4 regions of the Rhizobium sp. WSM1328 genome follow, and region 3 is predicted to be linked to each of the others. Evidence: predicted binding sites of a transcription regulator. Region 3 holds the regulator's gene; each other region holds the start of a gene.

Region 1 (2,201 bases), 710 kb from region 3:
AAGTGTCCCGGTTCGCGTCCATGGGCGCTGTTTGGCATGAGCGCCCCCGGGCTTGCAACGGAATTGTCGATGGCGGCAGCAAGATTCGCCGCGCACTCTGGCATAAGCTCTGCACAGGCGTTATGAGAACGACAGGAGCGAAATCGGACTGGGGACATTGGATATAGCGCCGGAGAGAGAGGACAGCGTCGACATGCCGGCTCGTCGGCGATGGTTCGGAGACGGGCGTGTGTTGAAACGCATTGTTCTTGCCGTGCTGGTCTTGCTGATTCTTCCCTATGCGCTGATCTTTTTCTATCTGCTGCCTTTCATTCATCCCGTCTCGACGCTGATGCTGCGCGATCTCGTGCTGCTGCGGGGTTACGACAGGCAATGGGTGTCGCTTGATAAGATTGCCCCGGTTGTGGTGCAGTCGGTGATGATGTCAGAGGACGGGCAATATTGCTTTCACGGCGGTGTCGACTGGGCGGAAATGCGCATGCTGGTCGAGGATACGCTGAAAGGTCAGGCAACACGGGGCGGTAGCACCATCCCGATGCAGACGGCGAAAAACCTCTTCCTCTGGAACGGCCGCTCCTTCGTGCGCAAGGCGCTGGAACTTCCGCTCGCGGTGAGCACGGATTTCGTCCTGTCGAAACGACGGCTGATGGAAATCTATCTCAATATCGCCGAATGGGGTCCCGGCATTTACGGTATCGAGGCGGCGGCCCAGCATCATTTCAAGGTGCCGGCCTCGAAGCTGACGCGGCGCCAGGCATCGCTGCTTGCCGTCTCGCTGCCGAACCCCATCGACCGCAATGCCGGCAAGCCCGGACGAGGTCTTCGCCGGCTCGCCGGCGTGATCGAGAGACGCGCACAAGGTTCGGGCGATTACATCCGGTGCATCTATGATTGAGATCAGAACTTATCGCTAGAACAGGATGTCGTCCGAAAACCGCTCACACTTTTCGGTATCGTGCTCGAGACGTGGCAAGTGTCATCTGACATTCTTGGTTCTGCCATATGGGCGAATGCAGTCCAACCAGAGCCCCCGAGTCGCCCATGACCATCACGACATTTTCGCCCGAGCTTCTCTTTTATTCGAAGAGGCACAATCCAACCCCGCCCGCCCATCTCGGCAGCCGTTATCGCAAGGTCGGCGGCTTTCTGCCGGAAGCCGGCAACACCATCGTTTGCCATATCGAGAAGGGTTCGCAAACGCAGGCGGTGCTGATCGAGGCGCGTGAGAAATATCTGGCGATGCCCGAAGCCCCGCAGTTCCTCTTCACGCCGATATCAAGCATTCACATGACACTTTTCGAAGGTGTCATCGAGACCAGGCGCCGCCAGGATTGCTGGCCGGGCGATCTGCCTCTCGATACGCCGATCGACGACATGATAGCGCTGATGGCGGCCCGGCTCGAAGGTTTCTCGATGGCCGATCCCTTCAAGGTCGCCATCGTCGAAGCTCGCCCGTCGGGCCTGCTCGTCGACGGGGCGACGGAGAGAGACCGCAAGGTCATGCGAGCCTGGCGCAATGCGCTGGCCGAGCTTCTGGGCTATCGCCAGCCGAACCATGAGGACTATAAGTTCCACATGACCTTCGCCTATGCGATCGAACGGTTGGAAGACGAAGCCTTGCCGCGCTGGCAGGCAATGCTCGACAACGTCGCCGACGATGTCCGCCGCAAGGCCCCTGTTTTCGAGCTGACCCCGCCGGCATTCTGCGCGTTCGAGGACATGAACCATTTCCACGAATTGTTGATCTTCGATTTCGAAGCCTGAACCGGAGAGGCCCATGGATAGACCGACGCTCTACATCGCCAACAAGAACTATTCCTCCTGGTCGTTCCGGTCGTGGATGGCGCTGACGGGCGCCGGCGTCGATTTCGAGGAGGTTCTGATCCCCTTCGACTATCCTGGTGGCAATCGCGATATCAAGGCGGTCTCACCGACCGGGCGAGTACCACTTCTGCAGCATGGTGCATTGAAGATCTGGGAATCGCTGGCGATCATCGAATATGTCGCCGAGCTTTATCCGGACGCCGCCCTTCTGCCGAGGGATCGCGCCGAGCGAGCGCTCGCCCGTTCGGTTTCGATGGAAATGCTTTCGGGCTTCCGGGCGCTGCGCGGTGCCTGCCCGATGAATATCCGCCGGCCGAAGGGCAAGATCGCGTTGCCGGAGGGTGTCGACGCCGATATCAGCCGCATCGAGACGATCT
Region 2 (2,201 bases), 2.0 Mb from region 3:
GAGCCGGCAACCGTGACGTCGCCGACCTGAGGTGAAGAATTGGCGGGTTGCCTTACGCAACCCGCCACAGACCTTTGCGGCGGTCCGATTTCGGAATTATGCAGTCGGCTTCGGCGTGATCGTCACGTCGGCGCCATGGGCATCGCGCAGTTCGCCTTCCTGTCCCGGCTGCCGGTCGGCGGCCTGATGCAACAAGATCGACTCGTATCCTTGCGAGCGCGTCCCCTCGATCAGGGTGATATCGGCGTTTCCAGGATTGTCGGAGCGCTCGAACCACTCGACGGGGCGGTGCAGGAAATTCATTTCGACCGCCCGGTTGGTGACGCCATGGCCGACGATCACGACGTTGTGGTCGCTATTTTCTGCATCGTGCATGACGGTTTGCAGGAACAGGCGCACCCGCTGGGCCACATCCGCCCGGCTTTCGCCATCCGGCGGCCGTGCGTAGAACTTGCCGCTGTTGCTGCGCAGCCTCGCCCATTTTTCGAACTCCTCGGGAAACTTCTGCTTCTGTTCCGCGTGATCGTAGATTTCGGTGAAGAGACCGAAATCCTGCTCGCGCAGCAGATAATCCTCCCTGATATCGCCGACGAAACTTTCCGGCAGGGCTTCGAGCAGCGCATCCTTGCTCTGCCGGGTCCTCAGAAAGGGCGAGTACCAGATATGCAGCTTGCCGAAACCAGCGCTCGGCAATGCTTGCAGGTAGGAGGCGATCACGCCGCCTGCTTCGAGAGCCTGCCGATGGCCCCATCGCGTCAGCGGCACATTGTGATCGCCGAATTGACGGTAGGCCTGTTCGTTGATGTTGCCGAGGGATTCGCCGTGGCGAACGAGAAAGAGACGCATCAGCCATCCCGCATTGTCGAATATGAATCGCCGTCATCATGAACGCCCTGAATGCACAGGGCAACCTTGTCGGCGGGCCTGGCGGCGACGGGCATACAGCCCGCGTGGCGACGGCCATGCGGCCCGCGTGGCGAACGGCCATGCGGCCGCGTGGGATGAACAGGTTTGCAGGGCTTTTCCCCAGCTTGTCATCTTTCTGAAACACGAGTCTGGTTTTGGAAGGTTAGATGAAAGATGGGACATGAGCGGCAGCTCGTGAAAGACATGATGGAACCCAGACATTTCCGCACGCTCTTCATTTCCGATGTCCATCTCGGCTCGAAGGCCGCGAAGGCCGACTTCCTGCTGGATTTCCTGCGCCACCACGAGGCCGATACGATCGTGCTCGTCGGCGACATCGTCGACGGCTGGCGCCTGAAGCGCAGCTGGTACTGGCCACAGGTCTGCAACGACGTCGTCCAGAAACTGTTGCGCAAGGCGCGCAAGGGCACGCGCGTCGTTTATATTCCCGGCAATCACGACGAATTCCTGCGCGCCTTCCCGGGCATGCATTTCGGCGGCATCGAGGTCGTCGAGCGTATGATGCATGACGGCGCCGACGGCAGAAAATATCTGATCCTGCATGGCGACGAGTTCGACGTCGTCGTCCGCAACGCCCGACTGCTCGCCTATCTCGGCGACTGGGCCTATGACACGGCAATCCGCATCAACATCATCCTGGCGGCGGTGCGCCGCCGACTCGGCATGCCCTACTGGTCGTTCTCGGCCTGGGCGAAGCTGCAGGTCAAGCATGCTGTCAACTTTATCGGCGAATTTGAGCGCGTCGTGGCCGAGGAAGCCCGCAAAAACGGCGCCGATGGGGTGATCTGCGGACATATCCATCATGCCATCATTCAGGACATGGACGGTATCCGCTACATCAACACCGGCGATTGGGTGGAAAGCTGCACGGCTGTCGCCGAGCACGAGGATGGCACGTTCGAACTGATCACCTGGCGGGCGCTCGCCAGCAGCGTGCCGGCGCTTGCCGCTATCGAAATGCATGACGAGGGCGAACTGGCCCCGCAAGCCGCCTGATTTTGGCGCCGGCGCATCCGCGCCTGCGCTCCCACGAATTTAGCCGTTACCGTCAGGCGACAGGCCCTATTTATTTTCTAAAACGTTTCAGAACGGCTATTTCTCGCAATAGTCGCCTCCAGGGTGGTGTGTTAGGACAACGTCCAGTTTCCTTCAGGTCCACCCATGATTCCCGCTCAAAATTCCCCGACGGGTGAGGGAGCGCCGCCGCGCTTCCGGCTTCTCAGTGCGCTTTCCTATTGTGCGCCGCTGCTCGTCAACGGCATCGTCCTGCCGTT
Region 3 (2,201 bases):
GAATTCGATTCATCCGGATTCATGCGACTCTTGTCACGGAGTCAGGCTCACACTAGGTTAAAGATCAATTACTAGACTGCATGCGGCGGAACTAGTCACCAAAATTGATCAAGCGTTTCTTGTTTCGGAGCTCCCGGGACAACGGTGAGGGATTCTGCCATCACCAACGCAAAAGGTGGAGACAGGGCATGAACTGGACAGACGAGCGGGTCGAGAAACTCAAGAAGCTTTGGGCCGAAGGACTGAGCGCGAGCCAGATCGCGGCACAACTTGGCGGTGTCAGCCGAAACGCGGTCATCGGTAAAGTGCACCGGCTGTGCCTTCCCGGCCGTGCCAAGGCCGGCGGCACCAACACCGCGGCGCGAACGCCGAAGCGCAATACATCGGCGCCGCGCGCGCCGAACTTCGCCTCTCGCATCACCACCCGCACCGTCACCCGCCAGCAGGGCGCGACGATGCTGAAGGAAGAGATCGAGATCGAAACGATCGAGGAAATGGAATACGTGCCGAGAGGCAATGTGGTGGTGCCGATTTCCCGCCGCCTCGGCCTGACGGAACTGACCGAACGCACCTGCAAGTGGCCGGTCGGCGATCCGCTGAAGGATGACTTCCATTTCTGCGGCTGCGAGTCCCCCGACAATTCGCCCTATTGCGGTTATCACCAGAAGCTTGCCTACCAGCCGGTGAATGAACGCCGCCGGGCAGCGGCGCGGGCCAGCTGAACGGGCTGACCATCGTTAGAATGCAGAAAACGGGCCGAGTGGCCCGTTTTTTTATGCGCGGATGGAAGCTCAGGTTTCCCTCCGTCATGCTCGGCCTTGTGCCGAGCATCTGATCACCTCAACTACTTGAGGGAAAAAACTTTATTTTCAAATACTTCATTTGGCGTGCGCAGATCCTCGGCACAAGGCCGAGGATGACGTCGCGGGTTTTGCCAGGGCTCAGCAGGCTCAGATGAAAGCCCTCAGGCTTCCATCGAATAACCGGCGCCGCGGACGGTGCGGATGACGTCCTGCATGTTGGAGAAATTCAGCGCCTTGCGCAGGCGGCCGACATGGACGTCGACGGTGCGCTCGTCGACATAGATATCGTGGCCCCAGACACCATCCAACAGCTGTGAGCGGGAGAAGACCCGGCCCGGCGACGACATCAGGAATTCCAGCAGGCGGAATTCGGTGGGGCCGAGGCGGACTTCGCGGGTCTTGCGATGGACGCGATGGGTCTCACGGTCGAGCTCGATGTCACCGCATTTCAGCACCGTCGACAGCACCTCGGGACGGGCGCGACGCAGCATCGCCTTGACGCGGGCAACGAGTTCGGGGGTCGAAAAGGGCTTGACGACATAATCGTCGGCGCCCGTCGACAATCCGCGGACACGCTCGCTCTCTTCGCCGCGCGCCGTCAGCATGATGATCGGCAGACGCTCGGTCTCCGGCCGCATGCGCAGGCGCCGGCAGAGCTCGATGCCGGAGACGCCGGGCAGCATCCAATCAAGGATGAGAAGATCGGGCGTGCGCTCCTGAAGCCGCATTTCGGCTTCGTCGCCACGAAGGATGGTATCGACCTCGAAGCCTTCCGCTTCGAGATTGTAGCGAAGAAGCACGCTGAGGGCTTCCTCGTCTTCAACAACTGCAACTCTCGGGATCATGCGTGTCGGTCTCCTCGCGCATAATCCTTAAACCAGGGTGATTTAAGCAATGCATCCTGCGCAAATTTAAAAATTGGCTGCGACCTCTTTGCGCGCCCGGACGGGCGCGCACGCAAGCGGCGGGGTGTGGGCAGTTATTCGGTGACCGCGCCGACGGTGTTGGCGCTGTCGTCCTTCGGCCGATCGCCTTCCGGCTGCGCGCCTGTCGTCATGTAATAGATCGTCTCGGCGATGTTGGTGGCGTGGTCGCCGATGCGCTCGATGTTCTTGGCGCAGAAGAGAAGATGCGTGCAGCTGGTGATGTTGCGCGGATCTTCCATCATGTAGGTCAGGAGCTCGCGGAACAGCGAGGTGTACATCGCGTCGATCTCGTTGTCGCGTTCGCGGATCGCATTCGCCTTGTCGGCGGAACGATTGGTGTAGACGTCGAGCACTTCCTTGAGCTGGACGAGCGCCAGCTCGGACAGATGCTCGAGGCCGCGGGCGAGCTTGCGGGGAACGCCGGTGCTTTGGACGGCGATGACGCGCTTGGCAGTGTTCTTGCCGAGGTCGC
Region 4 (2,201 bases), 2.1 Mb from region 3:
TCCAGACGTCGTTCAGCTGCTCGTCCGTCATCCAGTCCTGCGCGTCGAGCAGAATGTAGCGGTCGCGCGAGGCGGCCGGCTCGCGGGCCAGAAGCTCGGTGAAGCTTGCGTGGTGAACGTTGACGCGGTCGACATTGGCGCGGATCACCTGATAGTGCTCCGACTTCAGATAGGTCGGCAGCGGGCCCTCCGCTTCGGTGCCGTAACGGCGGCCGAAGGCCTGCCAGGCGAAATAATTGTCGCTCATCGGGAAATGACAGGCGAGCTTTTCCAGGCGATGCTTCAGCACCGGTGCGATCGAATGATCGGCGGCAAGGCTTGCGAGTTCGTCATATTGCTGCGGCGGAATGCCGAGGCCGAAGAGCGAGCTCTTACGGCCGGTAATCCAGCGCACGACCGGCTTTTCGAAGAGCGGCGCGATCTGCTCGTCGAAGAACTGGCGCTGCTCGCGGATCGAGCGGGTCTTGGTCATCTCGCGCAGTTTGACGCCATGCAGGCGGGCAAGAAGGTGGGCCGCGCCGATGAAGCGGCCGAGCAGACCCGTTTCGTAAATGTTGCGATCGAAAACGGTGACGCGGCGGCGGCCGAACTTGCGGCCGTTCCAGTAGCTGCGGGTTGCCTCATCGAGGCGGGCGGCAAGATGCTGGTCGTAGGCACGGCTGTTCGACTTCTCGTTCGGCATTGCCAGGAAGCGGACGAGATCGGCGTGACCTGGAAGATGTTTGAAGGCGGCAAGCTTCAGGCGGTTCAGCGCGATGTGGTGCGGGTTGAGATCGACGACGTCGATCGAGGCCGGCGCCTTGGAGAGATAGGCGAGCATGTTGCAGCCGCCGGAGCCGATGGTAACGATGCGATGATTGGGCTTCAGCTCCATCGCCTGCATGTCGAGATCCGGATCCTCCCAGATCTGCGGATAGACGAGGCCGGAGAAAAGAAGGCCGAAGAGACGCTCGGAAAAGCCATCCTTCGAAAAGGCCTTATGGCGGAGAAGGGCATCCTTGAGTTTCCGGTTCTTGCGGAAGCCGGCATCCGGTGCAAATTCTGACATGAGTCTGTCACCTTTTTAGCGTTCAGGGCGTGTAGCGCGCCTCTGCTACAGTTTGATGACGCGGGCTGTGGGGGAGCCGTTCCTGGGAGGCTTCGGCCTCCTCCGGAGAGCGACCAGAATGGCACTCCTGGGAAAGTGATCGGGACGATGGTCCTTCTTCGCTTCGGCCCCTTTCCGGCGCGTGTGATTCCTGCTTCTCTCCCGGCATGGAGGAATGCCATGCGATTTGTCCTGCGTATCCTGAAGGCGCTTGCTCTCCTTCTCGTAGTCATCATCGTCGCCGCGGCCGGCTGGCTCTTCATCCGGCCACCGCAACTGCTGCGCGTCGGCGACGGTTATGCCGCCAAGATCGTCTGCTCCAACGTGTTCATCGCCGGCCGGGAGGCGGAGGATGTGCTCCATGACGACGTCCAGGCGCCTGGAAATCCGCTACTGCGGCTGGTGCGCGTCAGCGTCGACCCCGACAACGACCGCGTGACGGCGCGCTTCATGGGACTGTTTGCGCCGAGTTATGCGCTCTATCGCGGCGCTTTCGGCTGCACGAGCGTCCCGGACGGCAATTTCGAGGCGGCTGCGAAGGCAGCGCCCTTCGATCCGCCGGCCAAAATGCAGGCGAATGACGCCTTGTGGCCGGAGGGCGAGGGGACCGGCAATCCGGCGGACGGGAAGATCGCCGCGCTGCTTGCCGATGCCGGAATTGCCGGCCCGGCAATGCGGGCGATCGTGGTGGTGCGCAATGGTCGCATCGTCGCTGAGGCCTATGGCCCCGGCTTCTCGGCGAAGACGCCGCTAATCGGCTGGTCGATGACGAAGACCGTGAATGCGGCGGTCCTCGGCCGGCTGATGCTTGGCGGCAAGGTCTCCTTCGACGATGATAGCCTGTTGGCGCAGTGGAAGAACGATGCGCGCGCCAGAATCAAGGTTTCCGATCTGCTCGGCATGGAGAGCGGCCTTGCCTTTAACGAAGACTATGGCGACGTCGCCGATGTCACGCGCATGCTCTATCTCGATCCCGACATGGTATCGCTGCCGGCCAATGCACCGATGGAGGCAGCGCCCGGCCAACGCTTCCGCTATTCGAGCGGCACGGCCGTGCTGCTCTCGCGCATCTGGATGGACAGGGTCGGCAATGCTCAGGCGGCTTTTTCCTATC

What was found. Region 3 encodes PhoB, which activates phosphate uptake and scavenging genes when phosphate is short. Its sites were predicted from a motif close to TGTCATNNANCTGTCAT; they were not measured.
Region 1: a site for PhoB is predicted at 975-991, ahead of AC2444_RS21010 (DUF1868 domain-containing protein). Genes of this name have one in related genera too.
Region 2: a site for PhoB is predicted at 1,033-1,049, ahead of AC2444_RS11140 (UDP-2,3-diacylglucosamine diphosphatase). Genes of this name have one in related genera too.
Region 4: a site for PhoB is predicted at 1,093-1,109, ahead of AC2444_RS14530 (BtaA family protein). Genes of this name have one in related genera too.

Annotation. Positions count from the first base shown of each region.
Region 1 covers NZ_CM172788.1:4,227,199-4,229,399, reverse strand. The annotation lists gene AC2444_RS21020 (polyprenyl synthetase family protein) at 1-22, opposite strand, end outside; gene mtgA (monofunctional biosynthetic peptidoglycan transglycosylase) at 158-895, shown strand; gene AC2444_RS21010 (DUF1868 domain-containing protein) at 1,042-1,764, shown strand; gene AC2444_RS21005 (glutathione S-transferase family protein) at 1,778-2,201, shown strand, end outside.
Region 2 covers NZ_CM172788.1:2,183,743-2,185,943, reverse strand. The annotation lists gene AC2444_RS11150 (efflux RND transporter permease subunit) at 1-30, shown strand, start outside; gene AC2444_RS11145 (histidine phosphatase family protein) at 97-846, opposite strand; gene AC2444_RS11140 (UDP-2,3-diacylglucosamine diphosphatase) at 1,081-1,923, shown strand; gene AC2444_RS11135 (MFS transporter) at 2,089-2,201, shown strand, end outside.
Region 3 covers NZ_CM172788.1:181,700-183,900, reverse strand. The annotation lists gene AC2444_RS00930 (GcrA family cell cycle regulator) at 189-722, shown strand; gene phoB (phosphate regulon transcriptional regulator PhoB) at 965-1,648, opposite strand; gene phoU (phosphate signaling complex protein PhoU) at 1,783-2,201, opposite strand, start outside.
Region 4 covers NZ_CM172788.1:2,852,275-2,854,475, reverse strand. The annotation lists gene AC2444_RS14530 (BtaA family protein) at 1-1,048, opposite strand, end outside; gene AC2444_RS14525 (serine hydrolase domain-containing protein) at 1,268-2,201, shown strand, end outside.